Regions from separate parts of the Kocuria sp. PD6 genome, predicted to be linked through region 3. Evidence: riboswitches for the same ligand, from Rfam matches in the RefSeq annotation. Region 3 holds a riboswitch; each other region holds the start of a gene.
What was found. A riboswitch is a leader RNA that binds a small molecule or an ion and turns the genes downstream of it on or off. The one in region 3 is predicted to bind S-adenosylmethionine.
Positions count from the first base shown of each region.

Region 1: linked by a shared signal. The riboswitch ahead of Q9R22_RS01275 (hypothetical protein) and the one ahead of Q9R22_RS05690 (cobalamin-independent methionine synthase II family protein) in region 3 are both predicted to bind S-adenosylmethionine.
Region 2: linked by a shared signal. The riboswitch ahead of Q9R22_RS00525 (bifunctional o-acetylhomoserine/o-acetylserine sulfhydrylase) and the one ahead of Q9R22_RS05690 (cobalamin-independent methionine synthase II family protein) in region 3 are both predicted to bind S-adenosylmethionine.

Region 1 covers NZ_JAUZUS010000001.1:268,363-272,855, reverse strand. The annotation lists gene Q9R22_RS01295 (hypothetical protein) at 1-1,105, shown strand, start outside; gene Q9R22_RS01290 (BCCT family transporter) at 1,376-1,726, shown strand; partial or broken gene Q9R22_RS01285 (hypothetical protein) at 1,633-1,860, shown strand; partial or broken gene Q9R22_RS01280 (GMC oxidoreductase) at 1,906-2,049, shown strand; gene Q9R22_RS01275 (hypothetical protein) at 2,164-2,442, opposite strand; SAM riboswitch class IV at 2,463-2,605, opposite strand; gene Q9R22_RS01270 (glycosyltransferase family 1 protein) at 2,717-3,880, opposite strand; gene Q9R22_RS01265 (DUF6350 family protein) at 3,999-4,493, shown strand, end outside.
Region 2 covers NZ_JAUZUS010000001.1:104,443-108,935, forward strand. The annotation lists gene Q9R22_RS00520 (homoserine O-acetyltransferase) at 1-502, opposite strand, end outside; gene Q9R22_RS00525 (bifunctional o-acetylhomoserine/o-acetylserine sulfhydrylase) at 505-1,893, opposite strand; SAM riboswitch class IV at 1,970-2,090, opposite strand; gene Q9R22_RS00530 (hypothetical protein) at 2,055-2,396, opposite strand; gene Q9R22_RS00535 (hypothetical protein) at 2,472-2,777, opposite strand; gene Q9R22_RS00540 (VOC family protein) at 3,058-3,696, shown strand; gene Q9R22_RS00545 (CPBP family intramembrane glutamic endopeptidase) at 3,748-4,493, opposite strand, start outside.
Region 3 covers NZ_JAUZUS010000005.1:3,958-8,450, reverse strand. The annotation lists gene Q9R22_RS05700 (IclR family transcriptional regulator) at 67-870, shown strand; gene Q9R22_RS05695 (3-hydroxybutyrate dehydrogenase) at 1,083-1,832, opposite strand; SAM riboswitch class I at 2,083-2,169, shown strand; gene Q9R22_RS05690 (cobalamin-independent methionine synthase II family protein) at 2,184-3,395, shown strand; partial or broken gene Q9R22_RS05685 (MFS transporter) at 3,748-4,493, shown strand, end outside.

The sequences.
Region 1 (4,493 bases), on a different contig from region 3:
GCTGCCCGAGGCCCCGGACGTGTCCTGCATGGTCACGGGCAAGCACAAAGTGATCCTGCCCCCCATGGATCCCAAGGCCAAGGCGCCGTGGGTGTTCGGGCGCTGCAAGTTCTGCGGGCTCACCAAGCGCTACCCCGGCCGGCTCACCAAGCTCTCGGCGGTGGGTCAGACGGGTTCGGTCGAGGCACTGCAGTTCATCGGCCCGGACGAGGGCGAGTACCCGGGGTCCTGGGCGCCGTTCAAGGACATCCTCACGTTCTTGGGTGGCAGCAAGCGGTCGAGCCTGTCCATCGTGGCGCGCCAGCTCGAGGACTCCGAGCGCTTCGAGGAATGGTTCGTGGGTCACCTGCAGGCCCTCGGTTTCCTGGAGGTGATCCGGGACGAGAACTGGACGGTGCGCCGCTGGCAGGTGTGCTCCCCGGCCCTGACCCAGCTCGTGGACGGCTCCATCCTGCTCACGGGCGGGTGGAAGACCGACCAAGAGGACGCCGTGACGCAGGCGGTCGGGGCCCAGGGTGGTGAGGTCGTGGTGCTGTCCCCGGAGGACCACGCGACCACCATGCTCCAGGATGTGGACCTCGACGCGCTGAGCAAGCTGCTGCCCGAGGGGCTGTGCGACGTGGTCTACGACGCCGGGCCCGTCATGCTCGACACCCTGCCCCCGTTGTCCTCGGTCGTCGCCGGGCTGCCCCTGAAGGAGATGCAGTACAACGGGGTCGCGGAACGCTTCGTGCCCGCGGACGCCACGTGGGAGGCCACGGACGACCGCAACCAGGCGGGGCTGTACCGGATCAACCACCACCACAAGACGCGCTACGCCTACCGCACCGCGGAGGACGTGGTCTCGGGTCACGCCCGTCCCGTGTCCTCGGGGCTCGGCAAGCACCTCGCGGCGCGGGACACCGGCACGGCGTTGGTCAGCTACGATCCCGAGCTGCGGTTGCTCTCCGTGCCCATCGGTGCCGCCCTGCCGGGGCTCTACGCGCGCGCCACGGTGCTGTGCTCGGGGCTGCTGCCCACGCTCGTGGACGAGGACTTCTCCCTGAACTACGGGGACGTCTCCGAGGAGTTCGCGAGCGCCCTCGTGGCCAAGCTGCTGGGCTGACAGTGCCGCCCCGGGCGAACGGGGGGGGGGTGTACTCGTGGGGCCGCGCGGCTGCATTCGGCCGCTGCGCGGCCCTCCCCTAAAGTGAGGTGGCGTGCCATGACTAACGGCTGGTAGTAAGGCGCCTCAACCCCGGGTCGTCCGACGTCCGACCCGCATCCCCGACGTGACCACACACGATTCCTCGTCCATCCGTCACCCACGCCCGGGCTCGTCGCCCGTCGCGGATCCGCCAGCCCTGTCCGGGCCCCTCGCTCTGCGCCACCCCGGTTGCCCGTCAACTGGCGGGTCTTCGTGGCCGCGGCAACCCTGCTTGTCTCGCTGTCCGCCTGGGCCACGGAGGCACCCGAGCACGCCGACGCCGTGATCGGCGGCGTGGTCGCGTGGGTCGCCTCCCGGCTGGGGTGGTTCTACATCCTCACGGCCGCTCTCGTGATCGTGTTCGTGATCCTGGTCGCGGACAGCAGGCACGGCACGATCAAGATGGGCCCGGACCACGCGAAACCCCAGTTCAACCTGTTCACGGGGTGGGCCATGTACGCCCTGATGGGCATGGCATTCGGCTACTTCGCCTACCGCTTCGGCATGCCGCTGAGCATCCGCTCCGCTCTCTACCCCTGATCGGGTGCCGGATCCACGGTGCCGCCGGCGACGCCGTGGACACCGCGGCGCTGCTGGGGACCCTCTTGGGCGTGGACAAGGGCACCCGGCGGCTTTCCGAGCTGAGCATCATCCTGGCGATCGGGCTCATGCTGTACGTGCTCATCACCGGGCGCACGGCGTTCCTGCTGGATGCGATCGTCAAGGGCGTGAGCGGATTGCGCGTGGCAGACGCCTCGGTGATGTCCGAGCTCGTGACGGTGAACCCGAAGATCACGGTCTTCATGATCGGTGAACGCGCCGCCGAGCTGATCGCCCAGGACCGGGACGCGACCGCCCGGTGAGCACGGCCGTCAAGAACCGAGCAGGCTGAGAACATGGGTGTGGCCCGGGTCCGTCCGGACCCGGGCCACACCCGATCGTGGAGTTCGCGGTCGCGGGGACCGTGCTCGCGAGGACTACGCGGGCAAGGGCTCCAGCTTGTAGAAGGACACCCCGCCGGTCACCCGGGACGCCCCGGGGACCAGGAGTCTGCTGTACTTGGCGCACCACTGGCCGCGCCCCCGTGTGTGCTGTGCGGCGAGTGCGACCTCACGGGCGTCGTCCGCGAAGTACTCGTGCTCGTGACCGTCCGATCCCGTGATGGACACCACGTGCCGGGCGGGGTCCGCCTGAACGGTGACGTCCACCCATTGTTCGCGGGTGTCGGGGTGGGATTTCTGGGTTGTCGTGTTCATGATGTCGGGCCTCTGAATTTTCCGGTCGCTTGCCGGAACCACACGTGTGGCCCCGGCCGCTTCGTCATCCAATCCACCCCTGAACCGAGGGTTGGCGTACGCCGAGTTGGAGCTCTGGGCGCGCGGTGACGTCCTTGTCGTTGCGCGGGCGCATCTCGTGAAGCTGCTTCGAGCCTATCCGTGGATTCCGGGGACCAGCCAGGCGCGGACCGAGAATGTCATCAAAACTTAATCAAGCTTCTGTTGAGTAACATCTGGCACCCGGCGGCGGTTCTCATGGGGTGCGCAGGCCGCTGCGGCGCGTGCCGCGCATCCGGGAGGTGACCGTGCGAGCGCGCTCGTAGTGGCCCAGCAACTGCTCGCACACGGCACCCCACGTGCGCTCCTGCACGCACTGGTGGGCGGTGCGCGCGAAGGCGAGGCGTTTGGCGTCGTCGCCCGCGAGGTCCCGAACGCGCTCGCGCAACCCGGCCAGGTCACCCGGGGCGTAGAGCCACCCGTTACGCGAGGAGTCCACGAGGTCCAGGGGGCCGCCGCGGCCCACGGCCACCACTGGAACCCCGGAGGCCATGGCTTCCTGGATGGTCTGGCAGAACGTCTCGTGCTCACCGGGGTGCACGAACACGTCCAGCGACGCCATGGCCGTGGCGAGTTCGGTGCCCGTGAGGAAGCCCTCGAAGTGCGCGTTGGGCAATACCGAGCGCAGCGACTCCTTCCCGGGGCCGGAACCGATGATCACGAGCCGGGTGTCCGGCAGAGCGTCGATCGCGGCGAGGTCCGCGACCTGCTTCTCGGGGGCCAACCGCCCCACGTATCCCACGAGTCGCTTGCCGCCGCCCACGCGCTCGCGCCACGCGTGATCGCGCAGCGCGGGACGGAACCGGCTCGTGTCCACTCCGCGGCGCCACATGTGCACCCGCTGGACGCCGTGCTCGTGGAGCTGGCTGATCGACGCCGTCGAGGGAGCGAGCGTGAGGGTCGAGCTGTTGTGCATCGCACGCACGTGGGACCACATGGCGGTCTCCAGCACGGACGCCCCGTAGCGTGCGGCGTAACCGGGCACGTCCGTCTGGTACACGGCCACGCACGGCAGACCCAAACCCTTGGCGGCCTGGATGGCCTGCCACCCGAGCACGAACGGGGACGCCACGTGCACCACGTCCGGCGCGAAACGGGCCAGGATGCGCTGCATGCGACTCACGGTGCAGCTCGCCACGCGGACCTCGGGATAGCCCGCGAGCGGCAGGGACGGGATGCGTTCAATCCGCACGCCGTCCACGTGGTCCACAGAGCCCAGGAACAGGGTCTTCTCATAGGAGGGGGCGATCACCATGGCCTCGTGCCCGTGATCCCGCAGGTGTTCCAGGACGCGGATCACCGAATGCGTGACACCGTTGACGTGGGGGAGGAACTGTTCGGCCACCAATGCGATTCTCACGGTTCCCACTGTGGGCCCCGCGCCTCACGGGGGAGTCACCCGGGGGTGGCCCGCAGATGAAGTCCGCGCTAACTTCGCTGCCCGTGGTGCGCGGGTGAACGTGAAAAGATGTCCGGTGATGAAACTTCCCTCACTGCCCGGCGTGGTCTCGGGCGTACGCGACCGCTTCACGTCGCACGGTTCGTCCCCCGCGCGCGCCGCCGACGTGCCCCGCCCCGAACCGGACGACTCCCCGGGACTGCCCATGCCGCTCGCGCTGCAGGGCGTGATCGAGCTGCTCGCGGTGGCCGTGGTGGGCCTGTTGCTGGGCACCGTGCTCCTGGGCGCGGTATGGGCTGCGGGGGGCTTCGCGACCCTGGGCGCGGGCGGGAGCCTGCAGCTCGCCGGACAGGTCTGGTTGCTCGCGCACTGCGTGCCCCTCACGATCCAAGCCATCCAGGGCCTGTCGCTGGACGGTGGCGGGACGGTCACGCTCGTGCCTCTAGGGCTCACGCTGATCCCGTTCGGCCTCGCGGTGATCGCGGGCCGCCGGATCGCCCGGGCGTGCTGGCGCGGTCAGTTCCTGATCCCGTTCTTCGCCGGGATGCTCGCGTACGCGCTCTTCGGGGCCCTC
Region 2 (4,493 bases), on a different contig from region 3:
TGGACCCGCCGATCACGAGCCGCCACCGGGAGATCCCGAGCGCCCGCGCGAGCAGCGCCTCCGCGGCCACCGAGTCCCGCACCGTCACGCGCGGGAAGCGCGAGCCCCACGGGGTGCCGTCCGGTGCGGGACTCGAGGGCCCCGTGCTGCCGTAGCACCCGCCCAGGATGTTGGCGCACACCACGAAATAGCGGTCCGTGTCGATCGCGGCGCCCGGGCCCACGAGCCCGTCCCACCAACCGTCCGCAACGGCGGCCGCGCCCTCGGGAGCGCTCGCGGCGTCCACGTGTCCCGCGCCACCGCGCGCCGCGTGCGTGTCACCCGTGAGCGCGTGCTCGATCAGCACCGCGTTGGAACCGTCCGCCGCGAGCTCGCCCCACGTCTCGTACGCGAGGTGCACGTGCGGCAGCCGGAACCCGGACTCGAGCACGAGCTCACCGAGCTCGGCCCTCCGTACGACGCCGTCGCAGCGCGTGCGCGGCCCGTTGCCCACGACCGTCATGGTCAGTTCCCCGTGTCCTCCGGCGACGACGCCGCGTCGCCGACAGCACCGCCGCCCGCGGCCACCGCGGCGAATCCGGCCTCGAGGTCCGCGAGGATGTCGTCGATGCCCTCGAGTCCCACGGACAGTCGCACGAAGCCCGGCTCGACGCCCGCGGCGAGCTGCTCCTCGTCCTTGAGCTGGGCGTGCGTCGTGGAGGCGGGGTGGATCACGAGCGAGCGCACGTCACCGATGTTCGCCACGTTGGAGTGCAGGCTCAGGGCGTCCACGAACGCGACACCGGCGTCCCGGCCGCCGTCGAGCACGAAGCCGAGCACCGACCCGGCGCCGTTGGGCGCGTACTTCAGGGCGCGGTCGTGCCAGCGCGAGGACTCGAGACCTGCGTAGGACACCGAGCGCACCTCGGGGCGGGCCTCGAGCCACTCGGCGACCTTCTGCGCGTTGGCCACGTGACGTTCCATGCGCAACGACAGCGTCTCGATGCCCTGCTCGATCAAGAACGCGTTGAACGGAGAGATCGAGGTCCCCAGATCGCGCAGCAACTGCACGCGCGCCTTGAGGACGTATGAGAGGTTGACGCCGAAGGCACCGTCCGCACCGAGATCGCGGGCGTAGACGAGTCCGTTGTACGTCTCGTCCGGTTGGTTGAAACCGGGGAAGCGCTCGGGGTCCCGCGAGTAGTCGAACGCTCCGGTGTCCACGATGAACCCGCCGATCGCCGTGCCGTGGCCGCCCAGGAACTTGGTGGCCGAGTGCAGCACGATGTCCGCGCCCCACTCGATGGGCCGCACCAGGTAGGGCGTGGCGATCGTGTTGTCCACGATGAGCGGGACACCCGCCTCGTGGGCGATCCCGGCGATCGTCTCGATGTCGAACACGTCGTTGCGGGGGTTCGGGATGGATTCACCGAAGAACGCCACGGTGTTCTCGCGCACCGCGTCCCGCCACTGCGCGGGATTGTCCGGGTCCGAGACGAACGTGGTCTCCACGCCCATGCGCGGCAGCGTGTGCTTGAGCAGGTTGTACGACCCGCCGTACAGGGACGGGCTGGCCACCACGTGGGTCCCGGCGCCGCCCAGGTTGAGGATCGCGAGCGTGGCCGCGGCCTGCCCGGAGGAGACCATCAGGGCCCCCACGCCGCCCTCGAGGGACGCGACCCGGTTCTCCACGACCTCCGTGGTGGGGTTGGTCAGGCGCGAGTAGATGGGCCCCATCTCCTCGAGCGCGAACCGGGCCGCCGCCGTGCGGGCGTCCGGGAACACGAAGGACGTGGTCTGGTGGATCGGCAGGGCGCGCGACCCGGTCACAGGGTCGGGGTTCTGGCCCGCGTGGATCTGTCGGGTTTCGAACGACCAGCCCTGGGGATTGTCGGGGGTGGGAGCGGTGCTCATGGCCGTACTCCTTCTCGGAAGGATCAGGGGTCCGGTGGCGATCCGCACGGTGCCCGTGCTGTGACCGGGCACCAATGACCCGCGCTTGCCGCATGACGTCGGTCGACGCCACGGCCAGGTCCTCACCCAGGGCACCCCACCGCGGATGGGAGGGTTGCCGGTCAGCTAGCTGGGGCTTCGCGCTGACTCTCGTGACCTATTACCTCATTGTCCGAACCCGGCGGGGCGGGAGTCAAGCCGGGGACGCTGCGAGCGGGCTCGGGGTCAGTGGCCGCTCGTTCCTGCTGTTCCATCTCCCGGGTGTGCAGTTCCCGGTCCTTCGTCTCACGTGGATGGAAGTAGAACAGACCCGTGAGCACCGCGATCACGAACACCGCGAGCATCACGAAGAACAACGGCCTCACGCCGGTCAGGTAGATGACGGGGATGGCCAGCGCCGTGACCAACCCGCCCCCGAAGAACGGTTCGAACACCAGCTGCTTGTCACCGAACGCCTCGAACACCGGGTCTTGGCCTCCGGGTCCACCACGCGCATGAGGATCAGCCCGGTGGCGGTCACACCCATGGACGGGTGGAAGTCACCGATACCGCGCCCGAACCAATAGCGACCGATGATGCGGGGTGCCAACCACAGGAAAATGGCCACGTTGAACGCGATGCCGACCACCGCCAGGATGGTGAACGCCGCCAACCACGGCCGCGATGGACATGTGCCGGGAGAACGGTTCCACGGAGGACGGGCGGCTGGTCATGGTGCCGGCGGGGTAGTACTCGTCGCTGCGGAACAGGCTCTGGACCCAACCCACCTTGACGCGCACGAACTTCCCCAGGAACAGGGCGACTCGGAGGATCAGGAGTGTGAAACCGACGGCATTTGCGGACACGGGAACCACCTCGTAGTGATCGGGATCGATATCGGTCTCAGGTCATATAGCGAGGGTTCGGTCGGAGACTCCCCGGCTGATGCTGCGAACTCCAGCCTCTGAGACGCGCGTCTCGTTGACCTGGACCCACACAGTCCCCGCCCGAATCAGCCGTCCCGATGCCAGGTCTCGGGAGGTGCGGAGAGCCAGCCCTGCCCACCGGAGCGGGCGGCGCAGGTCACACACTCGCCGGGCTCGCGCTCGATTTGGTGGCCCGTGTGGCCGGTGTCACCATGGCGTCATGAACTTGGATCACGTTTCCTTCGCGGCTCAGCCCGACGGCCTCGAGGCCACCACCGAACGCATCGCGAACCGGTTGGGGATCGAACCGGTCAAGGGCGGTGTGCACCCCCGTTTCGGCACCCGGAACATGATCCTGCCGCTCACCGACCACCAGTACGTGGAGGTCGTCACGGTGCTCGAGCACCCCGCCGCGGAGAAGGCGCCGTTCGGTCAGGCCGTCCGTGCCCGTTCCGACGCCGGCGGCGGCTGGCTCGGCTGGGTCGTAGAGGTCCCCGACCTCGCGCCCTTCGAGGCCAAGCTGGGCCGCCCCTCCGTGCCCGGTGGCCGGTTGTTCCCCGACGGTCGGCAGCTCGAATGGCATCAGATCGGCGTGAAGGGTTTGATCTCCGACCCGCAGTTGCCGTTCATGGTGCACTTCGATTCCGAGGACGAGATGCACCCGTCCCAGGCGCGGATCACGGACGTCCGGTTGAGCGGGATGGAGATCGCCGGCTCCCCCGACCGCGTCACGGAGTGGCTCGGCGGTCCCGTGGAGGACGTCCTGGGCTCGCTGGACGTCACCTGGTGCGCCCCCAACGGCACCCCCGGGGTCATGGCCGTCTCGTTCGACACCCCGGACGGCACCGTCACCATTTGATCTGGTTCCCTTCGGTGCGGCCGACGACGCCGCTCCGCCCGGTCTCCGGCATCAGCCCGCGAGCAGTTGCGGGGCCAGGAAGCCCACGGTGTCCAGGAGGGCGTGGGCGATCAGCAGCGGCATGAGTCGACCGCCGCGGCGGTAGAGCCACACGAACACGAGTCCCATGACCAGGTTCCCGAGCGTGGGTCCGAACCCCTGGTACAGGTGATAGCTGGCCCGCACCACCGCGGAGGCCACCGCCACGAGCCACCACGACCATCCGAGGGATCGCAAGCGCTCGCACAGGAACGCCACCACGATCATCTCTTCCACGATCGAGTGGCGCAGCGCGGAGAGCACGAGCAAAGAAACCGCCCACCAGGTCTGCTCCATGGTGGATGTGGTGATCTGCGCGGTGATCCCCAGGGACCGGCCCACCTGATAGAGCACCAGGGTGCCGCCGCCCATCACCGCGAACAGGCCCATTCCCCACAGCGTGTCCCACGCGGGTCTGCGCCCATCCACCCCGATCCTGCACAGCACGCCGGGGATCCCCCGCGCCACCCCGGCCATGAGGTACAGGGCCAGCAGCACGGGGACGAGCGCGAAGCCGATGCCCGTGAGCTGACGCAACGCGTCGATCAGGGGGACGCTGCTCAGGGGCCGGTTGAGCGTCGTCGTGGTGTCGGCCAGCGAGGACCGCATGAGCACCTCGGCCAGATCCAGCACGGCGTAAACCGCGGACGCCCCGAGGGACACGCCGAGCACCAGGACGATCTGAAGCCACGTGTCGGTGCGCGACATAGCGCACTGCG
Region 3 (4,493 bases):
GGATCACAATCTGAAAAACTGTCGCTAGTCTGTCCATATTGTGAACGTCCCGACGCAGGAGCGTGTATGACCCCGCAGAAATCCCGGAACCCGCAGCTCTCCCCGCAGGGCACGCAGGTGGTCTCCCGGGTCGCCGCGATCCTGCAGGCCGTGGCATCCGGGGAGTCAGCCGGATCCACCGCAGCCATCGCCCACCGCACGGGGCTGACCCGGCCCACCACGCACCGATTGCTCGCAGCGCTCGCCGCCGAGGGGCTCGTGGACCGCACGGAGGACGGCAACTGGGCCCTGGGTCCCGAACTGCACATCCTGGGCACGGTGGCCGCCCAACGTTATCCCGCCCAGGACCTCGCGACCCCGTGCCTGCAGCGGCTCGCCGAGGCCACGGGCGAGTCTGCGTTCTTCTCCGCTCGCCGCGGCAACGAGGTCATCTGCCTGGCCCGGGTGGAGGGGGCGTTCCCGGTGCGCTCGCACGTGCTCTACGAGGGCCTGCGGTTGCCCCTGGGCGTGGCCTCCGCGGGACTCGCGATCCTCGGTCACCTACCCCCGGACCAATTGGAGACCGCCCTCGCGGACACCCGGGAGGAGCGGACGCGCCTCGGTCCACAGCACGACGACGCTCACGTCCGCCGCCTCGTCGCCCAGGTCCGGGAGGACGGCTGGTCCCTGAACCCCGGACGTATTGTGGAGGGCTCGTGGGGCATGGCGGCCGCGGTGTTCGACGCGACCGGCCAACCCCGCTACGCGCTCTCCCTGACGGGGATCGAACCCCGGTTCACCGCGGAACGCAGACCCGGCCTCGGGGCGGCTTTGCTGGACCAGGCCCACAAGCTCTCCACGGCGCTGCGCGCGGGGGCCACGACCGTGTGAACCGGACGCAGCGGCGTCGTCCCGTACCGTCAGACCCCGCGTCCTCGCACCCCGGAACATCTGTGCCCCGATACCGCACGCGTTGTGCGACTGCGAGTGTTTTTTCGGGACGCAGATGTTCGGGCCCTTGGCCGGAGAGGGGCCGTGGAACGCGGGCCATTGCCTCGACACCGAACGGCAGCGAGGGTGGACGCGGCGACGTCGCCCCGCGCTCAGGACGCCGTCCAGCCACCGTCCATCGCGTAGGACGCACCCGTGACCATGCCCGCGGACGGGCCGGCCAGGAACGCGATGAGCTCGCCAACCTCCTCGGGTTCCACGAGGCGCTTGATCGCGGACTCGGTGAGCATGATCTTCTCGATCACCTGGTCCTCGGGGATCCTGTGGGTCGCGGCCTGGTCCTTGATCTGCTTGTCCACGAGCGGGGTGTGCACGTAACTGGGGTTGACGCAGTTGCTGGTCACACCGTGCTCAGCGCCCTCCAGGGCCACGGTCTTGGACAGCCCTTCGAGCCCATGCTTGGCCGTGACGTACGCGGATTTGTACGCGGACGCGCGCAGACCGTGGATGGAGGAGACGTTGATGATCCGGCCCCATCCGCGCTCGTACATGTGCGGCAGCGCGGCACGGATCAGCAGGAACGGAGCCTCGAGCATGAGCGTGAGGATGCGGTGGAAGTCCGCGGGGTCGAAGTCCTGCACGGGTGCCACCTTTTGGATCCCCGCGTTGTTGACCAGGATGTCCACGTCCAGGCTCAGTTCGGTGAGCGCGGCGGTGTCCGAGAGGTCCACGACCCAGGCTTCCCCGCCCACCTCGGAGGCCGTCGTCTGAGCGGCTTCTTCATTGATGTCCGCGACGACCACATGGGCGCCGCGGTCCGCGAACGCCTGCACGGCGGCGCGGCCGATCCCGCTGGCCCCACCGGTGACCAGGGCCTTCTTCCCCTCGAGTGATTGCTCCATGACAGCCTCTTTGCGCGTGGACGGTTCTCCTACCGCGTCACGCTACGCCCCGGGGGGCCGCCGGGTCACGATCCGGAACGGACCACCCCGGACCAGCTACGAGTCACGGCCCGCACCGGGGGCCGCCCGGTCACGGAAGCCCCGGTGACCCGAGCCCGAGGGGCCGGGCAGGAGGAACCCGGGGAGCGGCGTCGTCGTCCGACACGCCACAACTGGCGTCCACTCCTCGCGATGCTGTTGGATGGAGCAGTACCCATCCAGAGCGGCCGAGAGATCTGGCTCGTGGAAGCCGCAGCAACCGGGGTGACACCGGTGCTAACGCCAGGACCGATGGAAAGGAACAGCACAGCCATGCCCTTGAACACCGATCGCATCCAGACCACCCACGTGGGCTCCCTGCCTCGCACCCCCGAGCTGCTGAAGGCCAACAACCGTTTCCAGGCGGGCGAGATCGACCTCTCCCAGCTGGGCGAGGCGCTCGACGAGGGCGTCAAGGAGATCGTGCGCACCCAGCGCGAGATCGGCATCGACATCGTCAACGACGGCGAGTACGGCCACACCACGTCCGGGGCCGTGGACTACGGGGCCTGGTGGAACTACTCGTTCCACCGCCTGGGCGGGCTGACCCCCACGGACGAGGACCGCTGGAACGAGGGCGAGAAGCACCGTTCCAGCCCGGGACACATCGTGCTCACGAGCTTCCCCGACCGCCGCGACCGGGAGCGCTTCCGGGACGCCTATGAGGACCCCACAGCGGGCGTGCTCGTGCACCGCAACACGGTCTCCCAGCCCAAGATCACGGGCCCGCTGACCTACACGGGTCAGGAGGCGGTGGCCGGGGACATCCGCCGCGTGAAGGACGCGATGGCTCTGAACGGTGCCACGCAGGGCTTCGTCGCGGCACTGTCCCCCGGCTCCTGCGCGCGCGTGAAGAACGAGTACTACGCCACGGACGAGGAGCTGGTCTACGCGTGCGCGGACGTGATGCGTGAGGAGTACAAGGCCATCGTGGACGCCGGACTGACCGTGCAGATCGACGACCCCTCGATCGCCGAGTCCTGGGACCAGATCAACCCCGAGCCCACCGTGGAGGACTACCTGGCCTTCACCCAGCTGCGCGTGGACGCGCTGAACTACGCACTGCGCGACCTCCCCGAGGAGCAGATCCGCTTCCACCTGTGCTGGGGTTCGTGGCACGGCCCGCACACCACGGACCTCGAGTTCAAGTACCTCGTGGACCTCATGCTCACCATCCGCGCGCAGGGCTACAGCTTCGAGGCGTCCAGCCCGCGCCACGGCCACGAGTGGAAGGTCTGGAAGGACCACCAGCTGCCCGAGGGCAAGGTGGTCTACCCCGGTTTCGTCTCTCACTCGACCAACGTGGTGGAGCACCCCGAGCTCGTGGCGGACCGGATCGAGCAGTACGCGTCCGTGGTGGGCAAGGAGAACGTGATCGCCTCCACGGACTGCGGTCTGGGCGGGCGGTTGCACCCGCAGATCGCGCTGGCCAAGCTCGAGTCCCTCGTGGTGGGTGCGCGGATCGCGTCCGAGCGCCTGTTCTGATCAGGCCGCGCGGCTGGTCCTGCAGCTTTTAGTCCCACCGCGTCGCTGACCGTTCCGGTTCCCCGATCTTCCCGGACGACGCCGCCCGCCCCCCTTCCGCTGCGCCCGCACCTTCCACGGTGCGGCACGGCGGGAGGGGGCGTTGCCGTGTCATGAACGCGTCACAACGGCCGACATGCTGCCCGCCCGGGTGAACGGCCCGGGAAAAATATACGATTTAATACACGAAACGTGTGGTGCGCTTCACATTCTTTCGTACACTTATTTCGAGACCAATCGGTCGGTTATTCCCCTGATCCACTCCGCCACTGGCACCCCACGGACCCCGCGTCCGCCGATCCTGGAGACCCGCATGGCATCCACCACCTCAGCGCCCGCTCAGCTGGCGCACACCATGACCCGAGAAGAACGCAAGGTCCTTGCGGGCACCCTCGTGGGCACCACCATCGAGTGGTACGACTTCTTCATCTATGCGCAGGCGGCCGCCTTCATCCTGGCCACCCATTTCTTCAACCCGGCGGGCGAGCAGAACGCCACGCTGGGACAGATCGTCGCCTGGGCGTCCCTGGGCATCAGCTTCCTCTTCCGTCCCCTGGGTGCGATCGTGGCCGGTCACATCGGTGACAAGTACGGGCGCAAGATCACCCTGGTCATGACTCTCTTCGGGATGGGCGCGGCCACCACGCTGATCGGCCTGCTGCCCACGTACGAGCAGATCGGTATCGCGGCCCCCATCATCCTGCTGGTCCTGCGTATCCTGCAGGGCTTCTCCGCCGGTGGTGAGTGGGGTGGTGCGGCCCTGATGTCCGTGGAGCACGCGCCCGCGAACAAGCGCGGCTTCTTCGGCGCCTACCCCCAGATCGGTGTGCCCCTGGGCGTACTGATGGCCACCCTGTTCATGTTCGGTCTGAGCGCCATCCTGACCCCCGAGCAGTTCGAGGCCTGGGGCTGGCGCGTTCCGTTCCTGTTCTCCATCGTGCTGATCTTCGTGGGCTGGCTGATCCGCCGCTCCGTGGACGAGTCCCCCGTGTTCCTGGAGATGCGCCAGCGCGCCAAGGAGTCCTCCGCTCCCCTGGGCCAGCTGTTCCGGACCAACTC